4 regions of the Rhizobium sophoriradicis genome follow, and region 1 is predicted to be linked to each of the others. Evidence: predicted binding sites of a transcription regulator. Region 1 holds the regulator's gene; each other region holds the start of a gene.
What was found. Region 1 encodes LexA, which represses DNA repair genes until DNA is damaged. Its sites were predicted from a motif close to TGTTCNNNNTGTGTTCNG; they were not measured.

Region 1 (2,203 bases):
CTGCGGCTGGTCGTGGCGGTCGCCGGTTTCTTCGGCGGCGTCTTCCTGACCTCGCTGATCGGCGGCTTTTCCACGGCGTTGTTTGCGGTCGAGCATTTTCATCGCCTGACAGCTTATGGCCTGCCGGCGAACCTTGCGACGATGCCGATCATCTCCTTCATCGTCATGCCGGCCGGGCTGCTGGCGATGTTGCTCATGCCATTCGGCCTGGACGCTCCGCTCTGGACGGTGGTCGGCTTCGGCCTCGATCTGGTGATTGCGGTCGCCAAGACGGTGTCCGCCTGGGGCGGCGATATCGACCTCGGCCGTTTGCCCGCCTGGTATTTCGCGGTGGCCGTGGCAGGCTTTCTGCTGCTGACGCTGCTCCGCACCCGATTGCGCCATGCCGGCACATCGATCCTCGCCGTCTCGACGCTTATCGTGCTGATCCTGCCGGGTTCCCGACCGCCGGATCTGGTGATTTCCGAGGATGGTGGTCTGGTCGCGCTCGTCGCGACGGCGGCAATGGCTTCCAACCGTGAAAACCCGCCGGACTTCATCTTCGACCAGTGGCAGAGAGCGCTGGTCCTGCCGACGCACCACCCGCCGAAGATGCTGGATGGCCCTGCCATCCCGCCGCAGGGTGAGGACCGCCGCCTCAGGCTTTCCCGCGATCAGCAGAATGAGGCGAGGACGGCAATGATGGCCGCCGCAGCCGGCGGTGAGGCAAATCGTTTTTCCTGCGTCAAGAAAGCCTGGTGTATCGCCAGGCTCGGCAATGGCCATGTCGTCGCCGTCATCGACAATGCCGCCTATCTCGGCCCGGCCTGCGACGCCAGCGAGATTGTCGTGACCGCGGTGCGCCTGCGTTTCGACCGCTGCCACTCGGGTGCGACACTCTTCACCGGCGAGACGCTGCGCAGGACCGGTTCCGTCGAATTGCGTTTTGCGCAGACAGGCCCCGAGGTCGCAACCGCATTCGATACCTTGTCGCGTCCATGGATGCGCCATCGCGCCTATGATTGGCGCAAAGACGCTTTTACCGAATCAGCCCCGTTGGCTGTCAGTGATAGCGGCGAATGAGGCCGACCAGCTTGCCCTGCACCTTGACCCGGTCAGGCCCGAAGATGCGGGTCTCGTAAGCCGGGTTGGCGGCTTCGAGGGCGATCGAGGCGCCCTTGCGGCGAAAGCGTTTCAGCGTCGCTTCCTCGTCGTCGACGAGCGCAACGACGATATCGCCGGGGCTTGCGGTGCTGCCGTTGCGGATGATCACGGTGTCGCCGTCGAAGATCCCGGCGTCGATCATCGAATCGCCCTTGACCTCCAGCGCGTAATGTTCGCCCGAGCCGAGCATATCCGCAGGAACGACGATGTCGTGCGTATTGTTCTGGATCGCCGAGATCGGCACGCCGGCGGCGATCCGGCCCATGACCGGCACGGAGACAGAGCTGCCGTTGTCGGCGATCGGCTTTGCGGCAGCGGGGGCGGCGACCGGCTGGGGCTTGCCGAGGCTGCCTTCGATAACGCTCGGTGAAAAACCGCGGCGCGGCTGAAGACTGGGGCTATAGGCCTCCGGCAGCTTGATCACTTCCAAGGCCCGGGCCCGGTTCGGTAGGCGGCGAATGAAACCACGTTCCTCCAGCGCCGTGATCAGGCGATGAATGCCGGATTTCGAGGCGAGATCCAGGGCATCCTTCATCTCGTCGAAAGAGGGAGGAACGCCGGATTCCTTCATGCGCTCATGAATGAAAAGGAGAAGCTCCTGTTGTTTGCGCGTGAGCATCGACGTCAGACCCCTGATTGAAACAAATCCAGAACGGACCCTATATGTTCCATATGTGTTCCGCAAGTAGCTAAATTTCCGTAAAACTTCGCGCCAACTCGTCCAGATTTTTATTTTCATTCGCCGGATTGGCGCACATGTCTTGCATTGGGAATGGGGCTGTCGCACATCTCTTTGACGTGTCAGGAGGGGTCCTATGATCGCACATTCCGCCAAGCCGCACCCGCTGGATCATGTCGTGCTGCCCGTCGTCAATATCGATCTGGCGCGCGAAAGGCTCGGGAAGCTCGGCTTTACCGTCGCCGCCGATGCGCGCCATCCGTTCGGAACGGAAAATGCCTGCGTCTTTTTCGCCGACAAGACCTATATCGAGCCGCTCGGCGTGGCGAGCGTCGAGGAGAGCGAGGCGGCGGCCCGTCAGGGGAATGTCTTCATCGCCCG
Region 2 (2,203 bases), on a different replicon from region 1:
ATTCTCCTCGACCGAATGTTCGTCGTGATGTTTGATCAGCAGCCAATTCGTGCGCTTGCCACCATCGCGGTCATTGCGCATCCGAACCAGGACGAAGCTGCCGTGCAGTCGCTTCCCCTCGAGCGTGAACTTGAAGTCGCCTTTCCTCAAAGCCTCTTCCGGAGACTTGCGGCCTTCCGGCTCCCAGTAACCGCGGTCCCACAACATCACCGTGCCGCCGCCATATTGGCCCTTCGGGATCGTACCTTCGAAGTCGCCGTAGTCGAGCGGGTGATCCTCGACCTCGACAGCGAGCCGTTTGTCATGAGGATCGAGCGAGGGTCCCTTGGTCACCGCCCAGGACTTGAACACGCCATCGAGCTCGAGCCTGAGGTCATAGTGAAGCCGTGTCGCGTCGTGCTTCTGGATCACGAACCGCCGGCGGTTCGACGGTTTGACGCCCGCTTCCCCGCTCGGTTCGCGGGTCTTCTTGAAATCGCGCTTGGCCCTGTATTTCGAGAGGTTGTCGGCCATGAACCTGTGACTCCTATCAACGTAGACCAGCGCCAGCTTCCTTTCCGCTCAGCGCTGTGAAACCCGCAGTGCGCCGGCATCTCCAAGACTGCGCTGGACGGCGGCGAGCTGACTGGATGCGATATCGGCCGAAACCTCGATCTCGCCTTCGAGCGGAGCGTCGCGACGGACGCCATCGTTATGTGAAACGTCGCCACCCGATGGCGCCGAGCCGGCGGTGTTGCGATCGGTCGCCGACTGGATGAAAATGTCGGGCCTCGCGATACCGTGCTGCTGAACCAGATGTTCGACGGCGAGATCGGCTGCCTCTCGCGTTTCAAAGATCGCTCTGATCGTCATGGTGCTGTCGTCCGCCATCGGGGGTCTCCTGAGATCGATTTCCACAGGGTGAGAACGCCTGCGGAGGCTGGTGGTTTCGACGAAAGGATCAAGGCGCCTGTCGAAATGGTTGATCTCGCGTTGAAGCCTGCTATGTTCTCTTTTTGTTTCGGCGTAAATATCTCCAGGTACCGATGCCATTGCGATCGCTGAAGCGGCCATGAACGAGATGAGTGCAACGCCAATCCGAAAGATCGTCCACATCGACATGGATGCGTTTTATGCGTCCGTCGAGCAGCGCGACAATCGCGACTTGCGGGACAAACCGATTGCCGTTGGCGGATCGGCCGCTCGCGGCGTGGTGGCGGCAGCAAGCTACGAGGCACGGGTCTACGGCGTCCACTCGGCCATGCCGTCAGTCACCGCCAAGCGGAAATATCCGGACCTGATTTTCGTGCCGCCGCGCTTCGACGTCTACAAAGCCGTGTCGCAGCAAATTCGTGAGATCTTTGCCGAATACACGCCGTTGATCGAGCCGCTTTCACTCGACGAAGCCTATCTCGATGTCACTGACAACCTCAAGGGCATGGAAATCGCCACCGAAATTGCGACGGAGATCCGCGCCAGGATCAAGCAAGTCACCGGCCTCAACGCATCGGCCGGGATTTCCTACAACAAGTTCCTGGCCAAGATGGCGAGCGACCTTAACAAGCCGAACGGCCAGGCCGTCATCACACCGAAGAACGGGCCGGCCTTCGTCGAGGCCCTCCCCGTCAAGAAATTCCATGGCGTCGGCCCGGCAACGGCCGAAAAGATGCACCGGCTCGGGATCGATACCGGCGCCGACCTCAAGGGAAAGACGCTGGAATTCCTAGTGGAGCATTTCGGGAAGTCAGGACCCTATTTCCATGGTATCGCCCGCGGCATCGACGAGCGCCAGGTCAAGCCGGACCGGGTGCGCAAATCCGTCGGCGCCGAGGATACCTTCTCAAAAGACCTCCATGCCTACGAGCCGGCCCGCGAAGGTCTTCAGCCGCTGATCGAAAAGGTGTGGGGCTATTGCGAGGCCAATGGGATCGGCGCCAAGACGGTGACGCTGAAGATCAAATATGCCGACTTCAATCAGATCACCCGCAGCAGGACAGTTCCGGGCCTCTTGCCGGCGATCACGGACCTCGAAGAGATAATCAGCCTGCTGCTGGCGCCGATTTTTCCGCCGCCAAAGGGCATCCGGCTGCTCGGCATTACTCTGTCGTCGCTGGAACGGCGGGCCCCAGGAACAGAACCGCAGCTGCGACTGGCGTTTTAGATCGCAACCATCGGCTGAGGAGAAGCTTCGGACTAACATCCTCGCGCGTCAAAATCGCCCTCA
Region 3 (2,203 bases), 1.7 Mb from region 1:
CGGAAATTCGTCGAGAAAGAGCACGCCGTGATGGGCAAGCGAGGCTTCGCCGGGACGGGCGCGCAGGCCGCCGCCGACGAGGGCGGCCATGGTGGCGGAATGATGCGGGGTGCGGAAGGGCCGGCGGTCGGAAAGCTTGCCGCCGGAGAGCTCACCGGCGATCGAATGCACCATCGAGACCTCAAGCAGTTCGGCAGCCGAAAGCGGCGGCAGGATCGACGGCAGCCTTGCCGCCAGCATCGACTTGCCGGAGCCGGGAGGGCCGACCATCAACAGATTATGGCCGCCGGCGGCTGCGACCTCGAGGGCGCGCTTGGCACTTTCCTGGCCCTTGATCTCGGCGAGATCCGGCAGGTTGGCGGCATTGGCGCGGATCGACGCCTCCGGCCGCGACAGCACCTGAGTGCCGCGGAAATGATTGGCAAGGGCGATCAGGCTGCGGGGTGCGAGGATATTGACCTCGGCGCCGGCCCAGGCGGCCTCGGCGCCACTTTCGGCCGGGCAGATCAGCCCCTTGCCGAGCGCATTGGCGCCGATCGCCGCCGGCAGCGCGCCTGCAATGGCGGCGATCGTGCCGTCGAGATTGAGCTCGCCGACCACGACATAGTCCGACAGCGCATCGGCGGGAATGGCGCCAAGCGCCGCCATCAAGGCGAGCGCGATCGGCAGATCGAAATGCGAGCCTTCCTTCGGCAGATCGGCCGGCGCCAGATTGACGGTCACCCGCTTTGCCGGCAGCGCCAGACCGGAGGCATGAAGCGCGGCCTGCACCCGCTCGCGGCTTTCGGCCACCGCCTTGTCGGGCAGGCCGACGATCTGCATGCCGATCTTGCCGGGCGCGATCATGACCTGGACCTCGACCGGCACGCCTTCTATGCCCTGGAATGCCACCGTACTGACACGCGCGACCATATGCCCGTCCCCTGCCCCAAACTCTGGTACCGCCCGCAACCCTTCAGGGCTAGCGGTTGCAATCTGGCATAGAAGCGTGAATAAAACAAGAACAATGAAGGAACGTATTTGGATATAGGCTGTGACCGGGGTTGTAGCCGATCACAGCAGGGGCGCGGGGTCGCGGCGCTGCAGGATCAGCCGCGCTTGCGCTCGATTGCATCCCATAGCAGGGCTGCAATATCGGCGCCGCAGAATTTTTTTACCTCGCGGATGCCTGTGGGCGAGGTGACGTTGATCTCGGTCATATAATCGCCGATCACGTCGATGCCGACGAGCAGGAAGCCGCGTTCCCTCAGCGCCGGGCCGATGCGTTCGCAAATTTCCTTTTCGCGCGGCGTCAGCTCGGTCGCCTCGGCGCGGCCGCCGACATGCATGTTGGAGCGGCTGTCATGCTCGGCCGGGACGCGGTTGATGGCGCCGGCGAATTCGCCGTCGACCAGGATGATGCGCTTGTCGCCCTTGCGCACGTCGGGCAGATATTGCTGGGCGATGAAGGGCTCGCGGAACATCTGGCCGAACATTTCCAGCAGCGAGGAGAGATTGCGGTCATCGCGGGTCGAATGGAAGACCCCGGCGCCGCCATTGCCGTAGAGCGGCTTCAGGATGATATCGCCCATCTCGTCGCGGAAGCGGCGGATTTCGGCCGGATCCTTGGTGATCAGCGTCTTCGGCATCAGGTCGGAGAATTCGGTGACGAAGATCTTCTCCGGCGAATTGCGCACCCAGGCCGGATCGTTGACGACAAGCGTCTTCGGGTGAATGCGCTCGAGCAGGTGCGTCGAAGTGATATAGGCCATGTCGAAAGGCGGGTCCTGGCGCAGCAGCACCACATCCATGGTGGAAAGATCGATCCGCTCGGGTGTACCGAGTTCGAAGTGATCGCCCTTGACGTCGCGCAGCAGCATCGGCTCGACGCTGGCAAAAAGCTTGCCGTCGCGGAAGCTCAGCCGGTCGGGGGTGTAGTGGAACAGCCGGTAGCCGCGCGCCTGGGCTTCCAGGCTCATGGCGAAGGTGGAATCACCTGCGATATTGATGCCGGCGACATGATCCATCTGGACCGCTACATTGGTGATCTTGGCCATTTCCGTCCCTCGCTGAATGCCGGACAGATGTAGGTCGGCCCGGTATCAAACGCAACGGTCAATCAAGGCTTGCGACCGCCGCCGGTGGTCAGGCGGCAATGCCCTGGTTGCCGCTATTGCGCAGCAGGTTGCGCAGGCGATAGGCGATCGCCAAGGGCTTCGGGAAG
Region 4 (2,203 bases), 970 kb from region 1:
ATCGCGGATTTCCAAGCGCTCGTAGAAGCGCGGGCCGCCGATGACCCGGTAATTGAGGCCGAGGGTGACGAAGCGGTCTTCGAACTCGCGCATCTGGAAGGAGGCGCGCACGAGGATCGCCATGTCGTTCAGCAGATGCTTGCCCCGCTGGAGCTGCTCGATCTCTTCGCCGATGGCGCGGGCTTCCTCCTCCGAATCCCAGGAGGCGTGGACCTGCACCTTGACGTCGTCGGGATCGGCGCGGTCGGTGAACAGCGTCTTGCCCAGGCGGCCTTCATTATGGGCGATCAGATGGGCGGCCGCACCGAGGATATGTTCGGTCGAGCGATAATTGCGCTCGAGCTTGATCACCTTGGCGCCGGGGAAATCCTTCTCGAAGCGCAGGATATTGTCGACCTCGGCGCCGCGCCAGCCGTAGATGGACTGGTCATCGTCGCCGACGCAGCAGACATTCTGGGGCTCGCCCTTGCTGCGCTGGGCAAGTAGCCTCAGCCACATATATTGTGCGGTATTGGTGTCCTGATACTCGTCGACGAGGATATAACGGAAGCGGCCGTGATATTCCTTGAGGAGATCCGGGTTCTTGCGGAAGATCGCGATCGGATGCATCAGCAGATCGCCGAAATCGCAGGCGTTGAGCGTCGACAGGCGCGCCTGATAGGCGAAATAGAGATCACGGCCGCGGCCATTGGCGAAGGCACGCGCGTCGCCTTCGGGAATATCGGCCGGGCCGAGACCCTTGTTCTTCCAGGTGTCGATCATGCCGGCGAACTGCTTGGCCGGCCAGCGCTTGTCGTCAAGACCTTCGGCCTGGATCAGCTGCTTGATCAGGCGGACGACGTCGTCGGTGTCGAGAATGGTGAAATCGGAGCTGAGGCCGACGAGTTCGGCGTGACGGCGCAGAAGCTTGACGCCGATCGAATGGAAGGTGCCGAGCCAGGGCATGCCCTCGACGGCGCCGCCGACGAGGAGCGCGATGCGCTCCTTCATCTCGCGGGCGGCCTTGTTGGTGAAGGTGACGGCGAGAATCTGCGATGGGAAGGCGCGGCCGGTATTGAGGATGTGGGCGATGCGCGTGGTCAGTACTCGTGTCTTGCCGGTGCCGGCGCCAGCGAGGACGAGAACCGGACCTTCCAAGGTTTCCACGGCTTCCGTCTGTTCGGGATTGAGGCCCGCGAGGTAATCCGGTCGCTTGCCGCCGTCTCGCGCCGCCATGGCGCGGGCGGCGATACCGCCGCCGGCAGCGGGCGCCCTTCCGGCGGGTGCGGCAGGCGGCTGCGGCTTGCGCGCCATTTCGCCCGGCTCTTCGTCGAAGAAGGGGATGTCGTCGAAACTATTGCTCATGGCGCGTAATGTAGTGATTCGGGAGGGAAAGACCAGAAAAGATGTTCTGCTTTCATTCCCGGACTGCCGCGATCCCAGGCGGTTCGCCGCCACGGCACTGCGGCAACGGATCGGAATGTGGCGGCTGGGACCGCGGCGACTGCCGAAAAATTTCTGCGGCAGCTGTCGGCGCCGGCGCCGGATCGACGTCCTTGGATCATCGAACAACGATCCGGATCATCCCGCCGACAAGCCATCAGGAGGAAGTTTCATGCCGAAGGTCATCTCAAATCTCTGGTTCGCGGAGCAAGCGCGCGAAGCTGTCGAATTCTACATATCCATCATCCCCGATTCCAGGATCGGCCGCACGACTATATTGCCGGCGGAAACGCCGAGCGGTCCTCCCGGCAGCGTCGAGCTGATCGAGTTCACCCTCGGCGACCAGGCTTTCCTGGCGATGAAGGCCGGCCCGCTCGACAGCTTCAATCACTCCTTCTCGATCGCGGTTTTGCTGGAAAGCCAAGCCGAGATCGATCGGGTCTGGGATGCTTTTCTCGCCAATGGCGGCACGCCTGAGGCTTGCGGCTGGCTGAAGGATCGCTGGGGTCTTTCCTGGCAGATTGTGCCGCGGGTGCTTTCGGAAATGGTCGCTGACAGCGATCGCGAGCGGGCGAGGCGGGTGACCGAGGTGATGCTCGGCATGGTCAAGATCGATATCGCCGCGCTGGAAAAGGCGTTCAACGGCTGACGGCGCGGGCGGGCGCGTGGTCACGATGCGCCCGTTCTATTCTGTCGGAGGAAGAGAGCGCGATTCGCCACCCGTACCGACCGGGCTTGTCGGCCGCCGATTTCCCGCAGCTCGAATCACCGGCGCCATTGC

Region 2: a site for LexA is predicted at 986-1,003, ahead of dinB (DNA polymerase IV). Genes of this name have one in related genera too.
Region 3: a site for LexA is predicted at 1,000-1,017, ahead of N2597_RS21850 (YifB family Mg chelatase-like AAA ATPase). Genes of this name have one in related genera too.
Region 4: a site for LexA is predicted at 1,387-1,404, ahead of N2597_RS13250 (ATP-dependent helicase). Genes of this name have one in related genera too.

The regions. Positions count from the first base shown of each region.
Region 1 covers NZ_CP104152.1:1,679,012-1,681,214, forward strand. The annotation lists gene N2597_RS08530 (ComEC/Rec2 family competence protein) at 1-1,062, shown strand, start outside; gene lexA (transcriptional repressor LexA) at 1,043-1,762, opposite strand; gene N2597_RS08540 (VOC family protein) at 1,959-2,203, shown strand, end outside.
Region 2 covers NZ_CP104154.1:225,292-227,494, reverse strand. The annotation lists gene ligD (DNA ligase D) at 1-513, opposite strand, end outside; gene N2597_RS26675 (hypothetical protein) at 562-870, opposite strand; gene dinB (DNA polymerase IV) at 1,052-2,140, shown strand.
Region 3 covers NZ_CP104152.1:4,465,709-4,467,911, reverse strand. The annotation lists gene N2597_RS21850 (YifB family Mg chelatase-like AAA ATPase) at 1-912, opposite strand, end outside; gene gshB (glutathione synthase) at 1,089-2,036, opposite strand; gene N2597_RS21840 (cupin domain-containing protein) at 2,125-2,203, opposite strand, start outside.
Region 4 covers NZ_CP104152.1:2,650,708-2,652,910, reverse strand. The annotation lists gene N2597_RS13250 (ATP-dependent helicase) at 1-1,344, opposite strand, end outside; gene N2597_RS13245 (VOC family protein) at 1,595-2,071, shown strand.